DNA from 2 places in the Clostridium sulfidigenes genome. Region 1 is predicted to be linked to the other one. Evidence: a T-box and tRNA genes for the amino acid it is inferred to sense, from the RefSeq annotation. Region 1 holds a T-box; the other holds one or more tRNA genes.
What was found. A T-box is a leader RNA that pairs with one kind of tRNA and senses whether it is charged. The one in region 1 lies ahead of argS (arginine--tRNA ligase), so its partner is inferred to be a tRNA-Arg.
Positions count from the first base shown of each region.

Region 2: it encodes a tRNA-Arg, which carries the amino acid that the T-box ahead of argS (arginine--tRNA ligase) is inferred to sense. The anticodon was not compared.

Region 1 is NZ_JBQHQR010000004.1:661-17,689, forward strand. It holds gene trhA (PAQR family membrane homeostasis protein TrhA) at 1-208, shown strand, start outside; gene ACTNBA_RS05460 (FUSC family protein) at 283-855, opposite strand; gene ade (adenine deaminase) at 946-2,643, opposite strand; gene ACTNBA_RS05470 (ribonuclease H-like domain-containing protein) at 2,846-3,511, opposite strand; gene ACTNBA_RS05475 (FeoA family protein) at 3,730-3,957, shown strand; gene feoB (ferrous iron transport protein B) at 3,959-5,737, shown strand; gene ACTNBA_RS05485 (FeoB-associated Cys-rich membrane protein) at 5,753-5,920, shown strand; gene argS (arginine--tRNA ligase) at 5,977-7,671, opposite strand; T-box leader at 7,752-8,010, opposite strand; gene ACTNBA_RS05495 (ABC-F family ATP-binding cassette domain-containing protein) at 8,154-9,734, opposite strand; gene ACTNBA_RS05500 (DUF1653 domain-containing protein) at 9,855-10,106, opposite strand; gene ACTNBA_RS05505 (YccF domain-containing protein) at 10,171-10,533, opposite strand; gene ACTNBA_RS05510 (hypothetical protein) at 10,667-10,825, opposite strand; gene ACTNBA_RS05515 (carbamoyl phosphate synthase small subunit) at 11,163-12,212, shown strand; gene carB (carbamoyl-phosphate synthase large subunit) at 12,259-15,465, shown strand; gene ACTNBA_RS05525 (hypothetical protein) at 15,560-15,751, opposite strand; gene ACTNBA_RS05530 (pyruvate kinase) at 15,935-16,969, opposite strand.
Region 2 is NZ_JBQHQR010000024.1:7,726-21,655, reverse strand. It holds gene ACTNBA_RS18535 (M3 family oligoendopeptidase) at 1-1,026, opposite strand, end outside; gene ACTNBA_RS18530 (pro-sigmaK processing inhibitor BofA family protein) at 1,198-1,458, opposite strand; gene ACTNBA_RS18525 (DUF2508 family protein) at 1,565-1,846, opposite strand; gene recR (recombination mediator RecR) at 2,067-2,663, opposite strand; gene ACTNBA_RS18515 (YbaB/EbfC family nucleoid-associated protein) at 2,678-3,016, opposite strand; gene dnaX (DNA polymerase III subunit gamma/tau) at 3,107-4,741, opposite strand; RNA gene ffs (signal recognition particle sRNA large type) at 5,031-5,296, opposite strand; tRNA gene ACTNBA_RS18500 (tRNA-Ser) at 5,299-5,388, opposite strand; gene ACTNBA_RS18495 (TIGR00266 family protein) at 5,559-6,257, shown strand; gene lgt (prolipoprotein diacylglyceryl transferase) at 6,343-7,119, opposite strand; gene ACTNBA_RS18485 ((2Fe-2S)-binding protein) at 7,169-7,393, opposite strand; gene tadA (tRNA adenosine(34) deaminase TadA) at 7,396-7,848, opposite strand; tRNA gene ACTNBA_RS18475 (tRNA-Arg) at 7,908-7,984, opposite strand; gene ACTNBA_RS18470 (pyruvate carboxylase subunit B) at 8,282-9,670, shown strand; gene ACTNBA_RS18465 (phosphatidylserine decarboxylase) at 9,798-10,685, shown strand; gene ACTNBA_RS18460 (methyl-accepting chemotaxis protein) at 10,703-12,988, opposite strand; tRNA gene ACTNBA_RS18455 (tRNA-Arg) at 13,261-13,335, opposite strand; tRNA gene ACTNBA_RS18450 (tRNA-Ser) at 13,471-13,561, opposite strand; tRNA gene ACTNBA_RS18445 (tRNA-Ser) at 13,576-13,666, opposite strand; tRNA gene ACTNBA_RS18440 (tRNA-Ser) at 13,728-13,818, opposite strand; tRNA gene ACTNBA_RS18435 (tRNA-Ser) at 13,831-13,921, opposite strand.

The DNA of each region.
Region 1 (17,029 bases):
TAATCCTCTTTCAAAAGTCGTATCTAGTATAGGACTTTCGATATTAGTATTAGGAGGAGTATTATATACCATAGGTGGAATTATATATTGCTTAGAAAGAAAAGGAAAACATAGAACTTTTGGTGCACATGAAATATTTCATATTTTTGTTCTACTTGGAAGTTTTACTCATTATTACTTCATTTATAGGTATGTATTTAATCTATAACATTTAATTAATAAAATTTTCGAAAATAAAAACTACTGATTAATTGATAAATTAATCAGTAGTTTTTACTATTTTTACTCTTTTATATCTATTTTCTCAGGTACTCCCATAATAAAACTTTCTATATCCTCCTCATCCTCATATTCTGCTTTACTCCTCGCAAATTTAGAATCTGAAGGTGGAGAAATAATGTAGTTAATTATTATTGATATGATAATTCCAACTATAGTATCAACAGTTCTTTGAAAAGCATATAGAACTATATTTTCACTGGTCATAGTAATCATAATTACACAAAATACAACACAAGCCATAGATATAGAGTCTTGCCATTTTAATATATTAAGTAATGTTATCAAAAGCACCATTCCTAAAAAGAGCAGAAATATGTTACCTGGATCTATTAAAACAGTTATAATGCCTATTATTCCTCCCATTATAGTACCAAGCACCCTTGCAATTCCAGCATTAATTCCCTTCTTCACTGTGGTTTCCATAGAAATCAAGGCACCTGTAACCACAAAAAATGGTGATTGAAGATGAAACAATTCAGCTACAATTACACTTATTACTGCGGCTAGAGCAGTTTTTATATTTCTCATACCGATATATTTCTTAAATTTATATATAGAGTTTAAGTTCTTCAAGATTACAATCTCCTTAATTAATGTTGTTCATTTTTTAATTATATAAAAAAGTATTATTAATATTATATAACTTGTAATATTGTGTTGTAATTAATTAAAAGAAAGTTCAATAAATTTAAATAAATCATAGGAAAATAATCCTTTACTTGTAAGCTTCACCTTTGGAATAACAGGTAGACTCATAAAAGACAAGGTTATAAACGCATCCATATCAGGTTTTAATCCATAGTTCTTTACTAATCTATTTAAATTTTTTAACTTATTATATACATAATCTATAGGTGAATTAGTCATCAATCCTCCTATTTCTAAGGATAGACTATCAATTAGTACACCTTCACTTACTATAGTAATTCCTCCACCTATGTCAATTAGCTTATTTACCGCCTTACACATATCCTTATCATTATCTCCTATAACTATAATATTATGAGAATCATGTGCTATACTTTGAGCTATAGCACAGTTTTTAATACCTAATCCCGATAAATATCCTAAGGAATAATGATTTGTATTTTTATGTCTTTCGAAAACTCCTATTTTTAAAACATCTTCATACTCACTCATATCTAAATATCCATCTATAGTTTTACTAGATTTCACTAACAACTTAGTTTCAAGAGATCCTGGAGTTACACCAATTACATTTACTTTGTTTCCATTAGATAGTATTCTAAAGTCCTCCTCTTTCAGCTTTTCTATATTCATAGTGTTTTCACTTTTAACAATGTAAGATAATTTATTATAGTCATCTATTTCTCGACCTGACTTAATTACTTTATAAATATCTACCTCATTTAAATCATTTAAAATAACCAGATCAGCCTTATATCCTGGTGTTATAGCTCCTTTATCTTTTATGCCATAACATGTGTACCCATTATAACTCCCCATTATATATGCTTTTATAGGATCAATACCACTTTGTATACTGAGTTTAATAGCATTATTTATAGATCCCTCTTCCACTAAATCCTCTAGATGTCTATCATCAGTACAAAATAAAAACCTTCGAAAATTCTTATTATTAACTGCAGAAATCAAATCCTTTAAATTTTTAGCAGCAGAACCTTCCCTTATAAGAATATACATACCTAATTTTACTTTTTCTAAAGCTTCTTCTTTTGAAGAACATTCGTGGTCAGTTCTTACACCTGATAAAATGTATTGATTAAGATGTTTATAAGAAATTTGAGGTGCATGCCCATCTATAATTTTATCTCTAAATACATTCAACTTATTCATCATGGACGGTGCTTGCTCTATTACAGAAGGTATATCCATTACCTCACCAAGCCCTATTACTTCTGGTTTATCAATAAACTTAGATAAATCTTCTGCACTTAAAATAGCACCGTTCTCTTCGAAGGATACTGCTGGTACACAGGAAGGCATCATAAAATATATATCCAAAGGGCTTCTTTGTGCACTATCTAGCATGAAAGATATTCCATCAATTCCAAGTACATTGGCAATTTCGTGCGGATCTGCTACTACTGTAGTAACCCCATTGGCTAAAGCTACATATCCATAAGATTCTGGAGTTGTCATGGAAGATTCCACATGAATGTGTCCATCCATAAACCCTGGACATATAACTTTAGAACTACAATCAATTTCTTTAATCCCTTCATATGAACCTATTCCTATAATTGTGTCATCAATAATACCTATATCTCCCTCTTCTATTTCTTCCGTAAATACATTAATAAATTTTCCATTTTTAAGTACTAAGTCACACTTATCATTACCTATAGTAGCGCCTTTTCCTTTTCTTAATATTTCCATAATACCCCCTAAATTTTTAGAATTATATGTATTTTGTATGTTATTATGAATTTATGTAGTATCATGTTTAATATATTAATTCATTCTATACAATTTAACTATTATTTCCCACATTCTAAATTGATGAATACTAAATACAATATATAGAAAACTATCTCATAGAAAAATACAAATTTATATTCTTCTATGAGATAGTTTTTAATTACTCTGGTCTAATATACTTATTCCATTGAGTATATATATGAAATAAACTAACTACATCCTGCATATTATACAAAAGAATTTTCTCTTTCTTTTCCATGGGCATTCTTGAAAAATACATATCATCTTTCATTATCTTACCAAAGGTTTTTGCCAATGTTGAGCCACTTATGACTTCACTTTCCCTAACAATGCCACATTCACTCTCTAGTGCTTTAAGGCCTATTGACTTCTGTTTAACTTGTTCATATTTTTTTTGCAAATCTATACTTTTAAAATATTCTTCTACAGTATAATTTAACTTATATTTTTTAAACAGATAATCAATTACTAGATAATCATTATTCCCTGAAAAAGTAACAACATATTCTTTTTTTAAAGTATTTCTCATATTTTCAAAATACTCTTTAGCTAAGGCAAGAATTTTCTCAAGTTCATGCTTATTTTCAATCATATACTGAGTAATTACCAACTTATTATTTTCTTCGTCATAATATCCTGCTCCAAAGACCCCTATGCATATAGGTTTCTTATAAACATAATGTTCTAAGTCAAAGAAAACTGATTTTTTATAAAGTTCATTATCTCCGCTAATATTTAGACTTTGTTTAAATTTATCTTTTTCAATGTCTATAGTACTTTCTTTAACTATCACCTTACCACTCATTTCTTTAATAGGTATTGTACTTCAAATAAACCTATATATAATTATATGTACTATAAAAATATATAATTATATTATACCATAAATAAATCCTTTTTATCTATATAATACATCCGTTTTATACATTTTATTAATACATATTTTAAGTTGACATTGGTTATCATTTAGAATATAATAATACCATAGATATTGATAATTATTTTCATAAAGGAGTGATATTCATGAATGTTTTTAATTTAAAACCTGGTGATAAAGGTTTAATTAAAGAACTTGCATGTGATGATAGATTAGCTAAAAGATTATTAGCTTTAGGATTTGTTGAAGGAACAGAGGTTTTAGTTAAGAAAACCGCTCCTTTAGGAGATCCAATTATTATAAACTTAAGAGGGACAGACCTTGCAATCAGAAAAAAAGATGCTGAATTAATTTTTATTAAGGAGGCAGTGTAATATGAAAACCATTGCCCTTATTGGTAATCCTAATGTAGGAAAAACAACTTTATTTAATGCACTAACAGGTTCTAACCAATATGTAGGTAACTGGGCAGGTGTAACTGTAGATAAAAAAGAAGGATATTTGTCAAAGGAAATAAAAATTGTTGACCTACCAGGCATATATGCAATGGATACCTTTTCTAATGAAGAAAAAGTGTCTAAAAACTTTTTGTATACTGATGAAGTAGATTTAATTATAAATATAATAGACGGTTCTAATTTGGAGAGAAACCTTTACTTAACCTCTCAATTAACCGAATTTAATAAGCCTATTTTATTAGTGGTAAATATGATAGATGTAGCAGAAAGTAATGGAATTCACATTAATTATTCCGATTTATCTAAAGAATTAGGTGTGAATATTATGGCTATATCTGCTTCTAAAGGTGAAGGTGTAAAAGAGGTTAAAGATTTTCTTATTAATAACTCTTCCTTTAACTCTATAGACAAAACTATTAATTCTAAACATGAGTTTAATAAAATGAACGAAAAAGAAACTTATGGATATATAGAAAACATTCTGAACAGATGTGTAGAAGGAAAAAAAACAAACATTAATACTATTACTGAAAAATTAGATTCTATTGTGCTTAATAAGTTTTTGGCTTACCCTATATTTTTAGGAATTATGTTTATTATATTTAAGTTTACCTTTGATTGGGTTGGTGGGCCACTGCAAGAATTAGCTGATAAACTAGTCAATGAGGACTTTGTATCTTTAATAGAAATACCTCTAGCTAATACATCCCCTTGGTTTAAATCATTAATAATTGATGGTATCATTGGTGGTGTTGGTTCAGTAATTGTATTTCTTCCAATTATATTAACTCTATTTGTAGGGATTAGCTTCCTTGAAGATAGTGGTTATATGGCTAGAACAGCATTTATCATGGACAAGTTAATGAGAAAATTAGGGCTTTCAGGAAAGGCTTTTATACCTTTAATAATGGGCTTTGGATGTTCAGTACCAGGAATAATGTCTGCAAGAACTTTAGAAAGTGAAAAAGATAGAAAGTTAACAGCTCTGATTATTCCTTTTATGTCTTGTAATGCCAGATTACCTGTATATGCCCTATTTGCTGGTGCACTCTTTGCAGGTTATGAATCATTAGTCATTTTCGGATTATATTTCTTAGGACTTATAGTAGCCTTTATAATGGCGTTTATATTTAAAAATACTTTATTTAAAAAAGACGAAGAACCCTTTATCATAGAATTACCTGAATACAAACTTCCTGAGTTTAAAAGTTTAATACTTCATACTTGGGAAAAAGGTAAAGGATTTTTAAAAAAAGCTGGAACTTTAATATTCTCTATATCTGTTCTAGTATGGTTCTTATCAAACTTTAATATGAGTGGAATGTCTGAAATTAACGAAAGTTTCCTTGCATCTATAGGTAACTTCATATCTCCAATTTTTGCTCCATTAGGCTTTGGTACATGGGAAAACTCTGTGGCACTTTTAACTGGACTTATGGCTAAAGAAGTAGTTATAGGAACTCTAGGGGTACTTTATACTGGTGATTTAGCTAATAGCATAGCTACGACATTTACAATAGCTAGTGGTCTTTCTTTCTTAGTATTTACATTGTTATACACACCATGTGTTTCTGTTGTAGCTACCTTTAAAAAAGAATTCAGCGGAAAACTTGCTATATTCTCAGTTGTATATCAATTTATTGTGGCATGGATTTTTTCATTTGGAATATATCATATAGCTTCACTGATATTTTAAAGAGGTGATAATACTATGGAAATACTTATAACTATAATTATTGCTATATTAGCGATCTTTATTCTATTTAAAAATTTAAAGAAAAAATCTAAAGGATGTAATTGTGGTAGTTGTACCTCTAAGTGTCCTAATTACGTTAATACAATAAAAAAATATGAGGATGATAAACAACATAATAAGTAAAGAAAATCCCTTGGATGATAAATTGTCCAAGGGATTTTCTTTATATTAATCTTTTATTACATTTCATCTACTGTTTCAAGACCTATAAGATGTAATCCACTTTCTATTACTTGAAGAGTAGCCTTAACTAAAGCTAATCTGGTATTTTTTGTTACTTCGTCCTCTGAGTTAGATATATTTATAGAATTATAGAATTTATTAAAAGCTTTAGCTACATCTATAGTAAATCTTGTAACTATACTTGGTTGTAGTTTATCCAAAGCCTGCTTAATAGAATTATTAAACCCAGATAAAGTTTTAACTAGTTCAAACTCTTCCTCTGAAATAAGCTTACCATAATCAACTTCTCCAGTACCTTCTCCTAATTTTCTTAAAATACTCTTTCCTCTAGCATAAGTGTATTGAACATATGGTCCAGTTTCTCCTTCAAAGCTAAGCATTTCATCCCAATCAAAGATTATGTCTCTCTCTCTTGAGTTTTTAAGATAAGCAAACACAACTGCTCCAATTCCTACCTTCTTAGCTACTTCATTTTTATTTTCTAATGTAGGATTTTTCTCATTTATTATTTCTTCTGTTTTAACCACAGCTTCGTTTAACAAATCCTCAAGGAATACTACATCACCTTTTCTTGTAGAAAGCTTCTTATCTGGGAAACGAACTAATCCAAATGGTACATGTATACAATCATCTGCCCAATCATAGCCCATCTTTTTAACTGTACTAAATACTTGTTTAAAGTGAAGAGATTGGTCCTTTGCAACTACATATATATTCTTATAAAAATCATAGGTTTTCTTTCTATAGAACATAGCTGCTAAATCACGAGTGGCATATATTGTAGCTCCATCTGCCTTTTTTATTATACAAGGTGGAATATTAAGCTCCTCTAACATAACAACCTTAGCACCATTACTTTCCGTTAATAACCCTTTAGATTCTATTTCATCAATGACAGCATCCATTTTATCTTGATAGAAGCTTTCACCAGCAAAAGAATCAAATTTCACATTTAACATATTAAATAATTTATCAAATTCCTTTAAGCTTAAGTCTTTAAATTTAGTCCACAGCTTAACTTCTTCTTCATTACCATCCTCTAGAAGTTTAAAATGCTTTCTTCCTTCATCATCAAGAGCAGGATTTTTTTCTGCTTCATCATGAAATTTTACATAAACCCTTAACATTTCTTTAATCGGTTCTTCCTCTAAAGCTTTCTCATCACCCCAATGATTATATGCATATATAAGTTTACCAAATTGTGTTCCCCAGTCTCCTAAGTGGTTTATCCCTATAGCATTATATCCTTGAGAATTAAATATTTTATAAAGAGAATTACCAATCATAGTAGTATATAAATGTCCCACGTGAAATGGCTTTGCAATATTAGCTGAACAATATTCAACAATTACATTTTTGCCTTCTCCTTCTTTTGTACTTCCATAATTCTCTTTCTCATTTAACACTTTTTCAATAATTTCTTTCATAAAATCATTTTTAGCCACAAAAAAGTTTATATAAGGACCAAAAGCTTCTATTTTTTCAAATCCATCTAAATTACCAAGTAATCCTTTTAGATCTTGAGCTATCATATTTGGTGCTTTCTTCATAGATTTTGCTAATTGAAAACACGGGAATGCAAAGTCCCCCATTTCTGGTTTTGGTGGGTTTTCAACAAGCCTTTCTATTGTTTCCTTTTCCATATCTATATGCTTACATAAATTTTCTGCTATTATATTTTTATACTCCATAATAAATCCTCCTTTTTATTTCTAACTCTTTTATTTATTAAAATTTCAAAATGCATATAAAAAACCGTCTCTTTCCATTGGAAAGAGACGGTTATATACCCGTGGTACCACTCTAATTGACTTTTTTAAAAAGTCCACTCATAATTTTAACGCTTTTCACGACTAACCCTACTAAGTAATCCTTTTGGGCAGCTTCTCCAAGGTTCTCTTCCTAATTTATTATAAATAAATTTCCCTACAATTACTTGTTAAGATTCTTTTATTCTTGTGAAGCTCACACCAACCTTCACTCGCTTTAAGAATTAATAAAGAAAGTACTGTCCTTTTCATAGAATTTCCATATTAAATTTTATATTATTTGTATTATAAATAAATAATGGTAAATTGTCAACTAAATAAATTAATATTTATACAAGTTAAATGTTAATTTATTCATTTAATGCCTATCTACTACAAAAGTAATTTTTATATCAACCTAAGCTCTATTTTAATTCTAAATACTCATCATAAGTCATATTCTTATCAATTACACCACCAGGAATAATTTCTATTATTCTATTTGCAACAGTATTGATAAACTGATGGTCATGGGATGTAAATAATATAGTTCCAGCAAAGTTAATTAATCCATTATTAACTGCTGTTATGGATTCAAGATCTAGGTGGTTTGTAGGCTCATCTAAGATTAATACGTTAGCTCCACTTAACATCATCTTTGATAGCATACAACGAACTTTTTCCCCTCCAGATAGTACAGATGCTTGCTTTAATGCTTCTTCTCCTGAGAATAACATTCTTCCAAGGAATCCTCTTATAAAACTTTCCGCCTTTTCTTCTGAAAATTGTCTTAACCAATCCACAAGATTTAGATCGCAACTCTCAAAGAACTCAGAGTTATCAGATGGGAAATACGATTGAGATGTAGTTATCCCCCATTTATAGCTTCCACTATCTGGTTCCATTTCACCCATCAATATTTTAAATAAAGTGGTTTTAGCAATACCATCTCCTAAAAATGCTACCTTATCATTCTTATATATCATAAAACTTACATTATCTAAAACTTTAACACCATCAATAGTCTTACATAGATTCTCAACAACTAGCAAATCATTACCAGCTTCTCTATCCGCTTTAAATCCTACAAATGGATATCTTCTTGAAGATGGCTTAATATCATCAAGAGTTAATTTATCTAATTGCTTCTTTCTACTAGTTGCTTGCTTAGCTTTTGATGCATTAGAACTAAAACGAGCTATAAAGTTTTGAAGCTCTTTAATTTTTTCTTCTTTCTTTTTATTCTGATCCTTAGACATTTGTAATGCTAATTGACTTGATTCATACCAGAAATCATAGTTACCAACATACATTTGAATTTTTCCAAAGTCTACATCAGCCATATTAGTACATACTTTATTTAGGAAGTGTCTATCGTGGGATACCACAATAACAGTTCCCTCAAAATCCATTAAGAAATTTTCAAGCCAAGCTATAGATTTAATATCTAAGTGGTTGGTAGGCTCGTCAAGTAAAAGAATATCTGGATGACCAAATAAGGCTTGTGCAAGTAAGACTTTAACTTTCTCTGAACCATTTAAATCCTTCATTAACTTGTAATGTAAATCTTCTGTTATCCCAAGTCCTTGAAGTAATGTAGCTGCTTCACTTTCAGCTTCCCAACCATTAAGATCTGCAAACTCACCTTCAAGCTCAGAGGCTCTTATACCATCTTCATCACTAAAATCTTCTTTAGCATAAAGAGCATCCTTTTCATTCATAATTTCAATTAATCTAGGATGACCCATAATTACAGTTCTTAGTACTTCTTCTTCATCATAAGCAAAGTGATCTTGCTTTAAAACTGCTAATCTTTGTCCTGGTGTTATATTAACTTCGCCTGTATTAGGTTCTATATCTCCGGATAATATTTTAAGAAATGTAGACTTCCCTGCACCATTTGCTCCTATTAATCCATAACAATTACCTTCTGTGAACTTAATATTAACATCCTCAAAAAGTTTACGTCCTCCGTATCTTAAACTAACTCCTGTAGTACTAATCATAACGTTACCTCCAATTATCATTAAAAAAGTCTTACCCATTGGGTAAAACCTCTTGAACTTTTCTTTAAAACATACGATTACTATTATAACATAGATTTATATTTTATACTATTCTTTACTTCAAATATTTTTACTTTCTACTATTATCTCTTGAAATCTATACCTTTGTCCTGTTGGATTAACCTTATTTTTAGGTACTTCTTCTATAAACATCTTATATGGTCTTACAAACAATCCACACTCCCCATATAATGCTCTATATAGCACCATCTTTTCTTGTGTTTCTGAATTTATTACAAAATCCTCAAGTAAATATAAATCCCCTTTGAAGTGTCTAAAAATCTTCCCCTTTAATTCTGATATATCTCTCATAACTCCTCCTATATAATTACTTTAATACTACAATAATCATAAATATAACCTATTAAATCAATTTTTATATTACATCTTTTCCAAATGGTGCTAAAGATAATTTTGCCATTTTTAATGATTGTGCAGCAAAAGGTATACCTATTATAGTTATGGACAGTAAAAATGCACTTATTAAATTGGTTATTGCAAGGAGCAAACCTCCAAATATTACCCATAATATATTAAGAAAAAATCCCATACTACTATCATTTGTTGTAATAACTTCTTTTCCGAAAGGTGCAAATTGTAGTTTAGCTAACTTAAAACACTGAATTCCAACTGGTATTCCCACAATAGTTATACACCATAAAAGACCTGTTAAAAACCATTGTAACCCTGCAACTAATCCTCCAAATATAAACCAAATAATATTTCCTAAACAACTCATAATATACTCCTTAAAAACTTCTAATAATTAATATAATATATAATTAATTTATATTTGCAATGGAATTTAATAAAAATTAACAAAAATAAGCTTAGATAAAATTAAATTTACCTAAGCTTATTTATAAATACTTTTATTTATCTAAATTTTTATTTACTTTTTCTAAATAATTTGTTTCACTAACAATTTTATTTTCAAAATTTTCTACGGCGCCTTTAGTATAATTACCAATAGCCTTTGAATTTAACCCTTGGAGATTACTATTATTTTTTAAACCATTGTTTTTACTCATTTGTTATCACCTCCTGAATTTATTGTTAGTAATTTTATTAGATTTATTCAGCAAATATTTGCTAAATATTTCAGTAGAAATTATATTTTATAATAATATATTTATTTTATTATTGACATTTTAAAAAGTTTTTTATAAAATCAAAAGGACAAATCTACTTTTAAGTTGGTCCAGAGAGGCCAAGAAGGGAGACAGGAATAATGGCTAGAATTATAATTATTTTAAAGAGAAACCCATAGGATAATAAATAGAGCAGCTTATAATTTGCTTTGTTTGTTGTCCTTTTTGTTGTACATTAATTATTTTGATTGGAGGGTTTTTCTTGAAAACAAAAAATATTGAAGCAAAACTTATATTAGAAAACGGAATGGAATTCAAAGGTAAAGCCTTTGGATACATTGATGATACCGTTGGAGAAGTAGTATTTAATACATCTATGACTGGGTATCAGGAAACTCTTACTGATCCATCTTATTATGGTCAAATTGTAACTATGACCTATCCCCTAGTTGGAAATTATGGAATTAATTTAGAGGATTTAGAATCTTCTTCTCCAAAAGTTAAGGGTTTTATTGTAAGAGAAAAATCTAATAATCCTTCAAACTTCAGATGTGAGATGGAGTTAGATGGATATCTTATAGAAAACAAAATTTTCGGACTAGAAGGTATTGATACAAGGGCCCTTACGAAAATTCTTAGATACCATGGATCAATGAAGGGTTATATAACAACTAAAAACTTATCCTTAGAAGATATAAAGGATAAGTTGGAAAAATTCCAAAATGATGATGCTGTGTATAAAGTATCTACTGATGAAATATATGAAATACCAGGCAGTGGACCACATGTTGCCGTTATGGACTTTGGAGTTAAATCAAATATCTTAAGAAGTTTCAAAGAAAGAAATTGTAGACTAACTGTGTTTCCAGCTACCTCAAAGGCTGAAGAAATTCTTTCTACAAACCCAGATTTAATATTTCTATCTAATGGTCCTGGAGATCCTATGAAATTAGATAATATAGTTAAAGAAGTAGTAAAATTAGCAACTTCAAAACCTACTTGCGGAATTTGCCTTGGACATCAACTTTTAGCTTGGGCCTTTGGTGGAGAAACTAGTAAATTAAAGTTTGGTCATAGAGGATCTAATCACCCAGTGAAAGATATTATATCAAGTAAGGTATATATAACAAGTCAAAATCATGGCTATTTTGTTTCTAAGTTACCTATTGATATGGACATCACTCATATCAGTGTAAATGACGGTACCTTAGAAGGTATGATGCATAAAAAATTGCCAATAGCAAGTGTACAATATCATCCTGAAGCATCACCAGGACCTAAAGAAAATAACGTTATATTTGATAGTTTTTTAAGCTTAATTAAATAAATTACATTAAGAAAGACAGTGAGCTTTCATGTAGGAGGAATAATCAATGAGTAAGAGAAATAACATAAAAAAAGTATTAATAATAGGATCTGGTCCAATAGTAATAGGACAATCAGCTGAATTCGACTATTCTGGAACTCAAGCTTGTAGAGCACTTATGGAAGAAGGGATAGAAACCATACTAATAAACTCTAACCCTGCAACCATAATGACTGACAAGGAAGTGGCAGATAAAATATATATAGAGCCATTAACTACTGAATTTATTGAGAAAATTATAGTAAAAGAAAAACCAGACAGCATTTTATCAGGTATGGGTGGACAAACAGGTTTAAACCTAACAATAGAACTTGCTGAAAAAGGTATATTAGATAAATATGGAGTTAAAATCATAGGAACTTCTGTAAAATCTATAAAAAAAGGAGAAGACAGAGATTTATTTAAGGCATTAATGGAAAAAATCAACGAGCCTGTTATTGAGTCAGATATAGTAAATGATGTAGATTCTGGAGTTAACTTTGCAAAAAAGATTGGTTACCCTGTAATTATAAGACCTGCCTACACCCTTGGTGGTACTGGTGGTGGTATTGCAGATACCGAAGAAGAATTAACTACCATATTAGAAAACGGTCTTTATCTTAGCCCTGTAAAACAAGTTCTTCTAGAAAAAAGTATTAAAGGATGGAAGGAAGTTGAATATGAAGTTATGCGTGATTCTCATGGGAATTGCATAACAGTATGCAATATGGAAAACATAGATCCCGTTGGTGTTCATACAGGAGATTCTATAGTTGTTGCTCCGTCTCAAACCCTATCTGACAAAGAATATCAAATGCTTAGGACTTCAGCATTAAAAATAATAGACGAAGTAGGAATTATTGGGGGCTGTAATGTACAGTTTGCTTTAAATCCTAATAGTTTTGAGTATGCTGTAATTGAAATAAATCCTAGAGTATCTCGTTCATCTGCCCTTGCATCAAAGGCTACAGGATATCCCATAGCTAAGGTAGCTGCAAAAATCAGCCTTGGATATACCCTAGATGAAATTGTAAATTCCGTTACTGGTAAAACAATGGCTTCCTTTGAGCCAGCTCTTGATTATGTAGTTGTAAAAATACCAAAATGGCCTTTTGATAAATTTAAAAACGCTAATAAATCCTTAGGAACCAAAATGATGGCAACGGGGGAAATTATGGCTATAGGATCAAATTTTGAGGCTGCCTTCCTAAAAGGAATTCGCTCCTTAGAAATAGGAAAATATGTGTTAGATCATAAACCATCTCAGGAAAAAACTTTGTCGCAGCTAAAGAGTAGCGTAATGGTGCCAGATGATGAAAGAATCTTCGATCTAGCTGAAATGCTTAGAAGAAAATATCTAGTGGAGAAGTTATCAGAAGTTACAGGAATAGATACCTTCTTTATAAATAAAATAAAATGGATAGTAGAACAAGAAGAATTCTTAAAAACTGCTAAATTAGAAGATTTAAATAAAGATTATCTAAAACTATTAAAGAAAAAGGGGTTTTCAGACAAAGGTATTGCAGACTTAATGGATATTAGCCCTATAGAATTGTATACCCTTAGAAAGCTGTATAACATTATGCCAACCTATAAGATGGTAGATACTTGCGCTGGAGAGTTTGATGCCATATCACCATATTACTATTCAACCTATGAAGAATTTGACGAAGTAGTTGTATCTGATAAAAGAAAAGTAATGGTTATAGGTTCAGGTCCTATTAGAATCGGACAAGGAATTGAGTTTGATTACTGCTCTGTTCATGCTGTTAGAGCTCTTAAGAAAAAAGGTATCGAAACTATAATTGTAAATAATAACCCAGAAACTGTATCAACGGACTTTGATATATCAGATAAACTTTACTTTGAACCTCTAACTGAAGAAGATGTACTCAACATAATCAACAAAGAAAAACCTGAAGGTGTAATTCTTCAATTTGGTGGTCAAACTGCTATAAAACTATCTAAGTTTCTAAGAGAAAATGGAATTAAGATTTTAGGTACTGATGCTGATGGTATAGATAGGGCCGAAGATAGAGAAAGATTTGATGCTATGCTTGAAGATCTTGATATTAATAGACCTAAAGGAATTGCAGTATGGAACCTTGATGAAGGAATTGTTAGTGCTGAGAACCTTGGATATCCTGTACTTGTTAGACCTTCTTATGTGTTAGGAGGTCAAGGTATGGAAATCACCTATAGAGAAAAGGAACTTAAAAAGTATTTGGAGAATTCTTTTAAAAGAGATCATAAAAATCCTGTTTTAATTGATAGATACTTAGTTGGTAGAGAAATTGAAGTGGATGCTATCTGTGATGGTAAAAGTATTTTAATTCCAGGAATTATGGAACACCTTGAAAAAGCCGGAGTCCACTCTGGAGATTCTATAAGCATATATCCTTCTCAAAATATATCTGACAAATCTAAGAAAACTATCTTTGAATATACAAAGAAGATTGCTTTAGAGCTTAAAGTTCTTGGCATGATAAATATTCAGTTCATTGAGTTTGAAGGAGAAATTTTTATCATAGAAGTTAATCCTAGAGCTTCTCGTACAGTTCCATATATAAGTAAGGTTACTAATGTTCCTATAGTTGAATTAGCTACTCGCGCCATGCTTGGAGAATCTCTAGAAAATATGGGATATAAGGAACAAATATGTGCTGAACCTGATTTTGTAACTGTAAAAGTACCTATATTCTCTACTGAAAAGCTTCCAAAGGTTGAAGTAAGTCTTGGACCTGAAATGAGATCTACTGGAGAAGTACTTGGTGTAGGACATACCTTTGATGAAGCTATGATGAAGGGTTTCTTGGCTGCCAAAAGACCAATTTTAAAGTCTGGAGACAAATTACTAGCAACCATAAATAATAGTGACAAAGATGAATTCTTAATACTAGCTAAAGAAATGAACTTACTTGGCTGTCAGATAGTAGCCACAGAAGGAACTGCAAAAATGCTTCAAATTGAAGGTATAGATGCAAAAATAGTTAATAAAATTGGTGAAGGAAAACCTGATATAGTAGATTTTATCAGAAACAAATCTATAAATATGATAGTTAATACACCAACTAGAGGAAATGATTCTCAGCGCGACGGCTTTAAACTTAGAAGAACAGCTGTAGAATCAGGAGTTTCATTAATGACTTCTCTCGATACCTTAAGAGCAATGGTAACAGTAATGAAACGAGGATTGAAAGTTAAAGATTTAGATATATTTAACTTAGGAAAATAGTTTATATAATTTTTCATTAATATATGCTTAAAAGCAATAGACAAAATTAAGTCTATTGCTTTTGTTCTACATTTTAAATAATTATAAGAATTTATTAGTTATACATGAATAAATCAATAAATCCACCACAATCAAGTGTTTGATTGGAATCAGTTGTTGTCAATTCTCTAAAAGGACATTCTTCACATTCATTATGAGTACATTGAATTTTTGATAATTCTTCTGTTAATCTAGTAATTTCATTATATATTTCTTGTATCTTTTCCTTCTGTAAATCTTTATTCATAATAATCCCCCCTATATGCTTAGGTTAGTGTAGAGTTTTTACACTATCTATATTTAATTATATCATTGAACTCCGTGTAAATATATAGAATTTATTCCTAAAATATAACTAAACTAGACTAAATAGTTAATTAATTCTGAAATGAAGATGGATATAAATTTTATATCCATCTTCATTTTTTTCTTAACTAAGATAACTATATTTATCTATAAATTCTTTAGTAAATCTTATAACATGGAGAGGATTTTTACCTATCCCAACTTCTCCAGCTAGCATAATTCCATCAACCTTATTTTTTATAAAATTATATAAATCATCTAATTCAGGAATTTTAGGTTTTCGGGCACTTCTCATAGAATCTAACACATAGGTTGCGATTATAAGCTCCTTTTTTTCAGATTTCATCTTTCCTATTATTTCATCCTGTACAAAAGGAATTTCCATTATGTCCAATTCCGAGAATAAATCTCCCCTACCTAGCATAATTCCATCAACAGATTTTAAAATAGAATCAAAATTAAGAATTCCTTCTTTACACTCTATTTTTGCCCAAATTTTAGGCATAATAATTTGAGGATTATATTTCTTTACTTTTTTAATATATTCCTTTAATTCTAGAATATCAGATTCTCTCGTAACATAGGAAAGACATATTATATCCACACCACTTAATAGGCCAAATTCAATATCCTTCTTATCCTTTATGGTTAACGTCATACCCGACCTATCCATTCCCGGAGCATTTAACCCCTTCTCACCTCTAACCATGCCACCTAAAATAACTTCTGCCTTTATTGCCTCTTTATCCTTAAGCTTTCCTACAACATTAAATTCCATTGTTCCATCCTTCATAAGAATTTTTTTACATTTAGAAAGCCATGTAAATTGTCCTTGAAAAGAAATTGGAATTAATGTATTCTTTCCACTATGTCTAAGATTTTCTTTAAAAAATTCTTCACTACAAAAATATACGGTTTCTCCAAAGTTAACCCTTAATTGGCCATTAAACAAATTAGATACTCTAATTTTATTGCCTTGCAAATCTTGAATAATAGAAATATCAGGATAATTCTCCTTCATATACTTAATTTGTTTTTTAGCTGTATCATTTTCTATATGAGAAAAATTCAATCTCATAGAATTCATTCCTGCATTTACAAACTTATCTAAATCATTTAAGGTCTTAACATTAGGACCTATTGAACATACTATCTTCATTTCATCACCTAATCATTTATTTATATTTATATTTATCCAATACATAGCTAATTAATATAT
Region 2 (13,930 bases), on a different contig from region 1:
CGAAAATATAAATGGTGATTGATAGTTTGGTATATAAGTACAGTATCCGCCACCTTGCTTGCCCTTTTTAGTAACTAAATCCATTAAGTCATTTTCTATCATGAAATCAAAAAATTCTTTAGTTTCAGCTGAAAGTTCAGAATACATGTTTTTACCATTATTAACTATCCATTCCGGATTTCCTTTAGGTTTAGCATTTCCAGTTAAAAATTCAAACTTTTCATCATAATATTTAAGTTGATCTAACTCTAACCTTTCTACTTGTCTTTTATATAGTTTATCTGCTATCGGTACTATATAATCTTTTACTTGATCTCTAAATTTACTTACCATTTCTGAATTGTAGTCAGTTCTTAACATTCTCACATATCCAAGTTCTACAAAGTTTTTAAATCCAAGTTTATGTGCTATATTAGTTCTAACCTTAACCATCTCATCATATAATCTATCTATTTCTGCTTCATTATCTGTAAAGAACTTATACTTAGCTTCACTAGCACGTCTTCTCATATCTCTATCTTCTGACAATATAAATGGAGTTAATCCAGATAAGTTTCTTTCTTCACCTTCAAACATAATTTTAGCTGAAGCTATAAGTTTACTATATTCTGATGATAGTTTATTTTCTAATTGTAAATCCTTTATTACTTCTTTAGAAAATGATTTTATATTATATTCTGCTATACTAAAGAATTGTTTTCCAAATTCTTTTTCTAATTCTAATCTGAATTTACTATTTACAATAACTTTATAAAATTCTGAGTTTATTTCGTTATATAGAGGATCATATTCATCCCAATATTCTCTTTCTTTACTATAAAACTCATCCTCAGTATTTATACTATATCTTATGTTAGCTATAGTACCTAAAGTAACTATTTCATTTCTAATTTCATTAATTTCATTAATAAGCTCTTTAACTTCGATTATACTGTTACTCTCATTTGTTTTATCTATTAGACCCATTAATTTTTCTTTTATTTTTTCATAATTTGGTCTTTCATATTTAAATTCATTAAATCCCATATATACACCCCCATTTGATAAATAAATTCTACCATTTTAAAAATATTCTGTAAATACATTTTTTGTTTTTTTTAAATTTATATATTAATTCCCTCAATTATATCCATCAGTTTAAAAAAGGAGCGTAGCTACTAACTTATTAAAAAGTTATTTTACCACACTCCCTTTTCCCTATCTAAGATAATTCAATATTATTAAGAATAACACCCCTGGTATACCAAGTATTCCAGCTATAAGTGCTGTTATTGCATTAATAGGTATTACTAGTCCAAAGTTTCCACCTACTAAATTTATTAACCACAATAATATACCCCCAGCTATTCCGTTAACAATTAAGTTTAATAGAACCTTTAGTGGCCATGCAAATATTTTACCAATTATAAATATTGCAACTATAGCTATTATAAAAAATATAATGTTTGGCATATTCATCCCCCTTATAATTAAAATTATTTTAGTAATCATTAAAATAAAATCTTATGCTTAATTCTTAAATAATTTTATCTATTAATAAATTTATTAGTTATTTTACTTTATATTACCACTTATTGCAATAATTTAATTCTTCTATCATACAATCAAAACCCACTGTTATTCCACTTTTCTTTGCTTGGTTTAGAAAATATACATATTTAGCTTTAGCTTCATCTTCTTTATATATAGATATATCTATTAAACTTTTATCACTAACATTATCGAAACAACTTCTAGCAACTTCAATTTCTGTTATTGAGTCCTGTATTCCTTTTATTATTTCACGTTGCTCAGGTGTATAAATATTCTTAGCTAGTATAGTCTCTATTATTTTATCTCTGTTCATAATAATACCTCCATTATATATACTTAAATATATTTTTGACATATAATGGATGATATATACTTGTTATTTGAATTGTATGTTATATAAACAAAGTTCTTTGCTTCAGAGGAAGTTTTGCTCCCACTTTGAAGAAGATGAAGTATTAGAGCTGGTAGTCATCGGATAAAAAAGACTTGTGAAAATATATCTGCTATTCTCACAAGTCTCCTGTATAAATCAATTATATTTCTTTTCTACCTTCTAGGGCTTTAGATAAAGTAACTTCATCTGCATATTCTAAATCTCCACCTACTGGAATTCCATGAGCTATTCTTGTAACTTTAACTCCAAAAGGTTTTAATATTTTTGATATATACATGGCAGTTGCTTCACCTTCTATGTTAGGATTTGTTGCAACGATGATTTCCTTTAAATCATTATTTACCCTAGTTATCAACTCTTTTAACTTTATGTCATCTGGTCCTCTACCTTGCATTGGAGATATTGTGCCATGAAGTACATGATATACCCCATTAAATTCTCTGACTTTTTCAATGGTCATTATATCTTTAGGTTGCTCAATTACACATATTGTACTTTTATCTCTGTTAGGATTTGAGCATATAGCACATGGATCACTATCAGTAAAATTTCCACATATTGAACAATACTTTATTGTACCTCTTGCCTTCACTAATGCATTAGCAAATTCTTCAACCTCATCTTTAGGAAGATTTAAAACATGCAATGTAAGTCTTTGAGCAGTTTTACTCCCTATCCCCGGTAGCTTTCCAAATTCCTCAATTAGTTTTTCTATAGCTATAGGATAAAAATCCAAATTAGTCACCTCTATTAAAACATTCCTGGTATATTAAGTCCACCAGTTAGTTTTCCCATAGATGAATTAGTTTCTTCTTCTGCTTTCTTCAAAGCTTCATTTACAGCTGTTAAAACCAAATCTTGTAACATTTCTACGTCATCTGGGTCAACTACTTCTGGTTTAATTATTATATCTTTTAATTCTTTTTTACCAGATACTCTTACTGTTACAGCTCCACCACCAACAGATGCTTCAAACTCTTTAGTTTCTAAATCTTTCTGAGCTTCCTCCATTTGTTTTTGTAGTTTTTGTGCTTGCTTCATTAAGTTATTCATATTTCCACCCATTCCTGGAAATCCGCCTTTTGCCATTGTAATACCTCCTAAAAATTATATTTCATTATAACTAGTATATAATATTATATTATAATGTACCCACCAATTTATTAAAACCTTTAAATTTTATTCATCACATATTTCCACTAATGCCTCGGGAAATATATCTGATAGTATTTTTTCTTTATTAACTTCCCTATTTATATTATCATTTTCTATTTCATAAATAACATGAACCTTCTCATCTAATACCTCTGAGAATATATCATTTATAATTTTTCTATATTCTTCTCTTTCAAGTCTTTGTTTATGAAAATTATATTCCTTTGTAAAGCCGACGGTAATAACTCCATTCTTGAATTTCTGAACTTTTCCCATCATTAACGCTGTAGCTATTACCATATTATTTTTTTGCTTAAGGATATTTTGAATATCTTTAAAAGACTTTCTAATAATTTCAACATTTAGCTTACTTTCTCCTGCTGCAATTGGTAATTCTATATTTTCATTATTAAGCTCTACTGGTTTGCTTGTTTCAACTTTAGTTATACTTGGATTTATTTCTGGTCTTATTTCCTTTACTTCTTTTATTGCACTTTGTACTGTAATATTCCCTGATGCAATTTTATCCTCTAATCTATTCAGTCTAGCTAATATAGTTTCCATGGATGTATCATATTTTATCTTACACATTTTTATTATTGCTAGTTCTAAATATATTCTAGCCTGCTTTGTACCCTTAGAGCTATCTTCGGCTTCTTGAAGTATACTTATACACCTCATGATTTCCTCTACTCTAATTCTAGTGCTTTGATTTTTTATACTTTCTATGTTTTCAATAGACATATCCAATACATCTTCTAAATTATTACTTACATTTATCATTAATAGATTTCTCATATGAGTAATCAAATCTCTAATTAGTAAGTTAATATCTTTTCCATCCAATATTAATTTATTTACTACTCTTATGCATCCCTCAGTATCTCGATTTATAACATTATCTACTATAGTCACCATGCTGTCATTAGTAGTTATTCCTAACATATCTACTAAATCCTCATATCTAACTATATTGTTTATTGATATAGCTTGATCTAATATGGATAAAGCATCTCTCATTGCTCCATCACACATTCTAGATAATAACCTTAAGCTACCTTCTTCAATGTTTACTGATAATGAATCGGTTATTTGTTTTAACCTTAAAAATATATTTTCACTACTTATTCTCTTAAAATCAAACCTTTGACATCTTGATAATATTGTTATAGGAAGCTTTTGAGGATCAGTAGTTGCTAATATAAAAATTACTCTACTTGGTGGTTCTTCTAATGTCTTAAGAAATGCATTAACTGCACCAATAGATAGCATATGAACCTCATCTATGATAAACACCTTATACTTAGCTTCTTGTGGTGGATATTGAACATCATCTATAATATCCCTTATATTATCAACGCTATTGTGAGATGCTGCATCTAGCTCTGTTACATCTATAGCTGTACCTTGGTTTATACTTTTACACATCTCACATTCATTACATGGTTCACCTTCTATAGGGTTTAAACAATTTATTGCCTTTGCAAGTATCTTTGCTGTTGAAGTTTTACCCGTTCCTCTAGTTCCGCATAGTAAGTATGCATGAGCTATCCTATCGCTTTTTATGGCGTTTTTAAGCGTTGTAGTTATATGTTGCTGTCCAACTACGTCGCTAAATAATTTAGGTCTCCACTCTCTATAAAGTGCTTTATATCCCATGTATCCTCACTCCTTACATTAAAATTTCTAAATAAATCAATATATAAATCTACAATACTTCTTAATTATTTATTCTACTCAAAAATAATTCTTATCTTATCTATTATAATACTTCTCATAGTTATATTCTATATTCTTTACTAACTTATATTAAGTAATCAATTATATATATCTAGTTTTTCTAAAATATTTCAATATAAACTAACTCATTTAATTTATATTTCAAATTAATTATTTAAAAAAGGATAAAAAAAAAGATGTCTTTAACATCTTAAATAAAAAAATAAAGTCGTACACCTTGCTTCGATAATCAGTTTATATGCGTTACCTATACAGTTAACTCAAACCAGGTTAATCCACGGCACATGGAAGGTCTCACTTATCGCTGCTTCCTTCCAGACCTGACGAGGTTCATGAGTTTCCATTGCGTGGGACCCAGTTATCAACGCCACTTATATAGGCCAGACCATACAAATTGATACCTCAGCAAGGAATTCAATCCTGCTGTAGCGGATTGCAGGTTACAGGGCACCGCTAACTCCCCATCTAGTACGACATGGCGGAGAGAAGGGGATTCGAACCCCTGATAGAGTTGCCCCTATACACGCTTTCCAGGCGTGCTCCTTCGACCACTCGGACATCTCTCCATATCGTGTATTCATTATTATACTATTTAAAATCATTACTTTCAAGTAAAACTTATTTAAAAATATATTCCAATTGTAGTATAATTTCATTAGGATTAACAAAGTTTTCAATTTAAATTAATAATATATATATACTTATCATAAAATAATATGAATGGAGGTAGTTGTTTATGATTAATTATGAAATTAAAGGTGGTTCCATGCCAGTAGCTATCTGTTACCTAAATAGTGGAGATAAAATTGTCTCTGAATCAGGAGCTATGGGTTGGATGAGTGACAATATAATTATGGACTCTAACATGAAAGGTGGCCTATTTAAAAGTATAGGAAGATCTCTATCAGGAGAAAGCTTATTTTTAAATACCTTTACTTGCTCAGGAAATGTAGGGAAAATAGCATTCCCCTGTTCTGTGCCCGGTAGAATAATGGCTAAAGAGCTTCAACCTAATGAATCTATAATTTGTCAAAAGGGTGCTTTCATGGCAGCTGAAGATTCTGTAAGTCTTAATATTCATTTTAAAAAAAGATTCTCTAGCGGCTTATTTGGTGGCGAGGGTTTTATCCTTCAAAGAATAACCGGTCCTGGAACAGTTCTTTTAGAATTTGATGGTCATGTTGAAGAGCTTAACTTAAATCCTGGAGAAAGAATAAAAGTAGATACCGGCCATGTAGCTGCTTTTGAACCAAGTGTAAATTTTGATATTGAAATGGTTAAGGGACTAAAAAACATATTCTTTGGTGGTGAAGGCTTATTTTTAACAACACTAACAGGCCCCGGAAAAGTATACCTTCAAACTATGCCTCTTCAAAATTTAGCAGGTAAATTGTCTTTTTATCTTAATACCGGTAGCACTAATTTAAGAGATTAAATATCTTTATAGTGCCAAATAAAAATAACCTTTTAGATAATCAATATTTTAAAAAAATATTTTATTATCTAAAAGGTTTAATTTTTTAAATATGTGTAATTGTACTATTCTTCTTTTTGTATATTATTATAAGCCCTACAATCCATATAAGTACTCCTATAATACTTACAATTTGAGCTGTTCTAAGCCCAAACATCATTAAGCTGTCTGTTCTAAGTCCTTCTATAAAAAATCTTCCTATAGAATATAGTCCTATATAAGTTAAAAATACAACTCCATTCTTTTTAACCTTGTGTAACATATAGAATAGTATAAAGAACACTACTAAATTCCAAATTGATTCATATAAAAATGTAGGATGATAGTAAGTTCCATTTATATTCATACCACTTTGTATGAACTCTGGAAACTTACTTATAAAAGCTTCTGTTACAGGTCCACCATGTGCCTCTTGATTAAAGAAATTCCCCCATCTTCCAATGGCTTGGGCTAATATAATACATGGTGCTGCCATGTCTAATGAAGATGAAAGCTTTATACTTTTTCTCTTTGTACATATATATACAACTATTACTGCTGCAATTAGTCCTCCATGAATAGCAAGGCCACCTTGTCTAATATTAAATATATCCATCAAATTATCCTTATAATATCCAAACTCGAATAATACATAATAAAGTCTTGCACCAATTATGGAAATTGGAAATGCAATTAAGAATATAGTTAATACATCATCATAATTTATCCCTTTTAATTTACAAGTATATTGACTTAATAAAAGCGCTAACATGGTACCTGAGCATATTACAATTCCGTACCACATAACATCTAATCCAAATATACTTATGGCTACTGGATTCATCTATTCCCCTCCTTAATCCTTTTTATATTATTATAATCTATATAATTAATTATTTGTATTCTTTTAGTAATTCTTCTATAGTATGTTTACATCTCGTTCCCTTACAACTTCCTGTTCCAGCCCCTGTTGCCTTTTTTACGTCTTCAAAAGATTTAGCTCCATCAGCTATTGCCTTTTTTATAGCTGCTCTAGATACTACTTTACAGATACAAACTTTAGTATGTTTATCTAGTACGGCCTGTCTTAATGCCTCTTGTTTTTCTTGTTCTTCCATCTTTACAGTTTCTCCTTTCTCTTTTCCTTAAAAAACTCTTGTAGTAAATTACTACATTCATCATTATAGAGCCACTTAATATTAACCCAATGATTTAAATTTTCACTTTGAGTAATATTAAATACTGAGCCACATCCTCCAGCTCTGGGGTCAAAGGTTCCAATATATAACCTTTTTATTCTGCTTTGAACAATAGCACCAGCACACATAGGACATGGTTCTAATGTAACGTACATATCACATTCATTAAGTCTCCAATCCCCTATAGCTTCTGATGCTTTTTTTATTGCAATAATTTCTGCATGGTTAGTAGGATCATTGGTATTTTCCTTTATATTATGACCTGTAGCTATTATTTTATTGTTTTTTACTATTATTGCTCCCACGGGAACTTCATTTTTACTCTTTGCAATTTCAGCTTCAATAATTGCTTGTTGTAAAAAATAATTATCCATAACTTACTCCTCTTTATTATATATAAAAAAAACTTAGTAAAGCAAGCCTTACTAAGTTTTGGTGCGCACGAGAGGAGTCGAACCTCCGGCCTTCCCCTTAGGAGGGGGATGCTCTATCCTGCTGAGCTACGGGCGCATATTACCTAATCTTTATTATAATAATATATTTATTCTTCGTCAATAGATTAATATCTATATTTTTAGTATGAACCTATTCTCTTAATGTTAATTAATCAACCTACATAAACTTTTAAAAATAATATATCTATAGAATTTATTATTTTCATGATTATATGCACATAATATAAAAAATCTTTTAATTTTATATATTTGTCAGAAAAATAAATGATTTATTGCAGATTTTTATTTAAATCTATGTTAAAATACTAATATATTGTGATTTTGCAACAAAAAATTCAGAGGTGATTTTATAATGAAGAAGATTAACATAACCGAAACAGTTCTAAGAGATGCAAATCAATCTCTTATTGCAACAAGACTTCCTTTTGAAGATTTTGCACCTATCCTTAAAGATTTAGATGATGCAGGATATTATTCATTAGAGTGTTGGGGTGGAGCAACCTTTGACTCTTGCTTAAGATATTTAAATGAGGATCCATGGGAGAGATTAAAGAACATAAAGAAAATAGTTACTAAAACCCCTCTTCAAATGTTATTACGAGGACAAAATATTTTAGGATATAAACACTATCCAGATGACGTAGTTAGAGAATTTATTAAAATGTCTGTTTATCACGGTATGGATATAATAAGAATATTTGATGCATTAAATGACTTTGCTAATATAGAAGTTGCTATGAATGAAACTATAAAGCAAGGTGCTCATGCACAAGGAACTATAGTTTATACTGTAAGTCCAATTCATGATGTTAAAAACTATACTAAACTAGCAAAACAACTTGAAAATATGGGGGCAAACTCTATTTGTATAAAGGACATGGCTGGCCTTATAATGCCTTCTATAGCATATGACATAGTTAAGAGTATAAAGGAAACTGTTAAAATTCCAGTATTTTTACACTCTCACAGCACAAATGGTATTGCTGAAATGTCCTACTTTAAAGCTGCAGAAGCTGGTGTAGATGGAATTGACTGTTCAATTTCTTCATTCTCTAGTGGTACAGCTCAACCTCCAACAGAATCTATGCATCATGCACTAGAAACTGCTGGATTTGAAACAGGTCTTAATATAGATACCTTAACTCAAATTAATAATTTCTTTAAACCAGTTAGATCAAAAGTTTTAGAAGCTGGATTACTAGATCCAAAGGTATTAACTCCTCAACCTGAAGGACTTACAAACCAAATACCTGGAGGAATGTTATCTAATATGATTTCTCAACTTAAAGCTCAAAATTCTATTGATAAACTTGATGCAGTTCTTGCAGAAGTTCCTAAAGTAAGAGAAGACTTAGGATTCCCTCCACTTGTTACTCCAATGAGTCAAATGGTTGGAACTCAAGCTACAGTTAATGTATTAACTGGTGAAAGATATAAAATGGTTCTTAAAGAGGTTAAAGCCTATTGTAGAGGAGAATATGGTAAAGCTCCTGGGAAAATAAATGAAGATGTTCTTAAAAAGGCTCTTGGAAATGATACTCCTATTGAAGGAAGATATGCTGATACTTTAGAACCAGCCTTCCAAAAGACAAAAGAAGAACTAAAAAATATAACAACTAGCGAAGAAGATATTCTTTCTTACTTAGCCTTCCCACAAATAGCAGAAGAGTTCTTTAAAAAGAGAAGTGAAAAACCATCTAATGATGATATGAGGAAACTAACTAATAGTGAAGTAATATAAAGCTTATTTAAATATCTCCAATTAAGATATAGTAATGTATCTTAATTGGAGATATCTTTATATACCTAGTATATTTTCTGTTATAATATCATTATGTTAAATTAAAGATAAATCTGGAGTTGATATTATGATAAAATACTATGATAGAAAAAGTAAGACCTATTGTGAAGAAAATGTAGCTGGTGGAGATATACTTAATTTTATGTACAGTAATCCAATTGCTAAAACTTTTATACCCAAAATTGCAAGTAGAAAATTCTTAAGTAAACTCTATGGAATGGGCTGCAATAGTACATTTAGTAAAAAATATATACACCCTTTTGTAGATAGATTCAACATAAATATAGATGAATATGAAAAAAATATAGATGAATATAGCTCCTTTAATGACTTTTTTTATAGAAAACTTTCAAAACACAGTCGTAATATCTGTAAAGATGAGGAATCATTTATTTCTCCCTGTGACGGTAAACTATTAGCTATAGAAAAAATTGATGAGAATTCTAGCTTTACAGTTAAAGGATTTAAATATACCCTTAATGAGTTATTGCAAAATGAAGAATTAAGTAAGAATTACTCTAATGGTACTTGTTTAATATTTAGATTATGCCCAACTGATTATCACAGATTTCACTTTGTTGATTCCGGAACTTGTTCTAAATCCACATTTATAAAGGGTAAATATTACTCAGTTAATCCCGTAGCTCTTGAAAATATAAGTAAGGTTTTTTCAGAAAATAAAAGAGAGTATAGTATCCTAAAAAGCAACAATTTTGATGATATTATATATATAGAAGTAGGAGCTACCTTTGTTGGTTCTATTATTCAAACCTACTCCACATCATCCAAAATTAACCGTGGAGATGAAAAAGGGTATTTTAAGTTTGGTGGCTCAACAGTTATAGTTATACTAAAAGAAAATATATTAAAATTAGATGAAGATATATGTTATCAAAGCAATTTAGGAATAGAAACATCTGTATATATGGGAGAAAAAATAGGAGTAAGAATTTAAATTCTTACTCCTATTTTTTATAATCTAAACTTAAGCGTAGTATCATTTAATTTATCTGCATTTTCCTTGTTTTCTATGGCAGTATTTTTTATACTCTCAATATTTCCTACTATATCCATAGTTTTAGATGATATAGATGATACTCCCATAGCTCCCTCTGTAACAGTTACTGATACTTCATCTATGGCAGTAACAATTCCTTCTATAGCTTGATTTAGTACTGCAGCTTCACTACTAAACTCATTCATAAAGTTGTTAAATTGATCTGCATCTTTTTCGTATAAAGCTCCTTGCTCTATATTTTTATCATAATCATTAATTACTTGTTGTTCTATGAAATTGCTCATGCGCCCAGCACTAAGAGCCAATTCTTCTACAGATTTATTTACTATTTTAACTATTCTTTGTATATCTGCTGCTGTTTTACCAGACTCTTCAGCTAACTTTCTAACTTCATCTGCAACTACAGAGAACCCTCTTCCTGCTTCTCCTGCACGAGCAGCTTCTATTGCAGCATTTAAAGCTAATAAATTAGTTTGTTGAGTTATCTTAAGTATAGAATCAGCTAACTTATCAATCTGCTTAACTTCCTTAGAACTTGTTATAGCAACTTCCAACTCACTTTTTACACTATTATAAATATCATTGGATTTTTCTTTAGATTCTATAGCACTAGCTTTTATGCCCTGAGCTCTCTTAAGAATATCCTTAGTTATTTCATATCCTTCTAATGCTTCACTAGCTATATTCTGTACACTCTTAATCATTTCAGTAGAAGATGCGGCAATCTCTTGAGAAGTTGCTGATGTTTCTTCTATACCAGATGATACACTTTCAGTTTCAAATAATGTTTCATCTGCTTTAATTTTTAATGACTCTGTAGATTCTTCTACTATATTAGCATTATTAGTTAATACTTCAGTAGTTACTGCAATATCTCCAACAACTTCCCTTAACACTTCTCTCATATTTATAATAGATCTATATATAAGACCTATTTCATCCTTAGACTTAATTATAGCTAAATTATCATTAGTTAAATCTAACTTAGCTGTTTTATTAACCAAAGCGGCAACAGTCACTATAGGATTTATAATTACATTTGCCATTACCATTATTATAATAGAACCTATAATAACTATAGCTAATGCTACTAATGCTATTTGTTTAACCATTGTTATTACTGGTTTTCTTATTTCATTACTATTAGCATCTATAACCATAGTCCAATTTGTCCTAGGTACTAATCCATAAGATGACATTACTTTATTTCCATTTATCTTATACTCTACAGACCCAACTTCTACATTGCTTCCCTTCATAGCCTTATCTACTACATCCTTTATTTCAGGAATATCTATTGTTTGTCCAATTTTTTCTTTGTTTGGATGATATATTATATTTCCTTTTTCATCAATTAGATATGCATAACTATCTTCTATCTGTCCAATTTTTATATTTTCAATATAAGTAGAAAAACTCTCAGCATAAACATGTAATGCTATATATCCTACACATTTACTATAGTTAGCTTCATCTAATACAGGATACGTAAATACTAAAACGCCTTTATCACCAGCAACGGATTTAATTGTATTACTTATCCACTTACCCCCACTAGAACTAGTACTGTGATAAGAATTATCAACTTCATTAGCGCCAACTAAGGATTCTTCACTATCAGCTACTATATCACCTTCTGGGCTAACTAATGATATTCTGTCAACATGTTTATTAGCAGATATATATGACTTAAAGCCTTCATTTATATTTTTAACATCTTTACTATTTTTTTTCTGAGCATAATTTAATAACACATTAAGATTATCCTTAGAATTTGATAGAGCAAAAGCCTCATTAGTAACTTTATCCATCATAACAGATATAGTTTGTATAGATGATGTAGTTATACCCTCCATATTTTCTGTACTCTGACTTGAAATTGTCTTTGAAGAGTTTATGTACATAATTGTACTAGTTATTATCATTGATACTATTGTAAGACCTATCATACTAATTAATATTTTTCTTTTAACACTAGTTCCTTCAACCTGTAATTTTCCTTCTTTATAAACCTTAGCTGTGGATTTTATACTATTTATATTGTTACTTATATCATTAATTTTATCCTTATCTATTTTGTTACTATTTCTAATTTTTTTACTAATGGAGTTTTTATGTCTAATTGTAATTTTGCTAAATGCATTCTTAATACTTTTGCTTATATTTTGAAATGTACTTTTTAAATTAAATGAACTATGTTTCCTTTTTTTTAAAGTCTTATCAGACTTTCTTTTAATCATAAATATACCCCCATATATTAATAATTTATATAATAATTATCGTGCATAAAAATCTATACTAAATACAGATTATACATATTATGTAATTAACATTAAATATATTTATCTATAATCAAATTAGTTAAATTATATAATAATTTACATGCATAAACTCGTTATATAATTATAATATATGAATTTTCCTACATTTTAAGTCGAAATTTATCATATGCCTCTTATATATTTATATAAAAATAAAAAAGCCATTGCAAATTAACTGCAATGACTAAATATGGCAGGGTGTGTAGGAATCGAACCCGCAATATACGGTCCGTAGCCGTATGTTATATCCATTTAACTAACACCCCAAAAGGTTATTTAAATAACTACTACATAATAACATATAATCCTCATGATTTCAATAATTATTTTTTTGATTTTATTACACCTTATTGAGTCGAAAAAAAATCGAATTCTTAAGAATCCGATTTTTAAATATATCTTGGCGGAGAAAGAGGGATTTGAACCCTCGCGACGGTTACCCGACCTACGCCCTTAGCAGGGGCGCCTCTTCAGCCACTTGAGTATTTCTCCAAAAAATAAAAAAATGGCGGAGAGATAGGGATTCGAACCCTAGGTACGCTCACACGTACGCCGGTTTTCAAGACCGGTGCCTTAAACCAACTCGACCATCTCTCCGTAGAATTATTAAAATCATACTCTGATTTTACTTATTTAATTTTCATAGGTTATTTTTAAATGGCGGAGAAAGAGGGATTTGAACCCTCGCGACGGTTACCCGACCTACGCCCTTAGCAGGGGCGCCTCTTCAGCCACTTGAGTATTTCTCCAATTTAAAAATATGGCGGAGAGATAGGGATTCGAACCCTAGGTACGCTCACACGTACGCCGGTTTTCAAGACCGGTGCCTTAAACCAACTCGACCATCTCTCCATTTCCTAC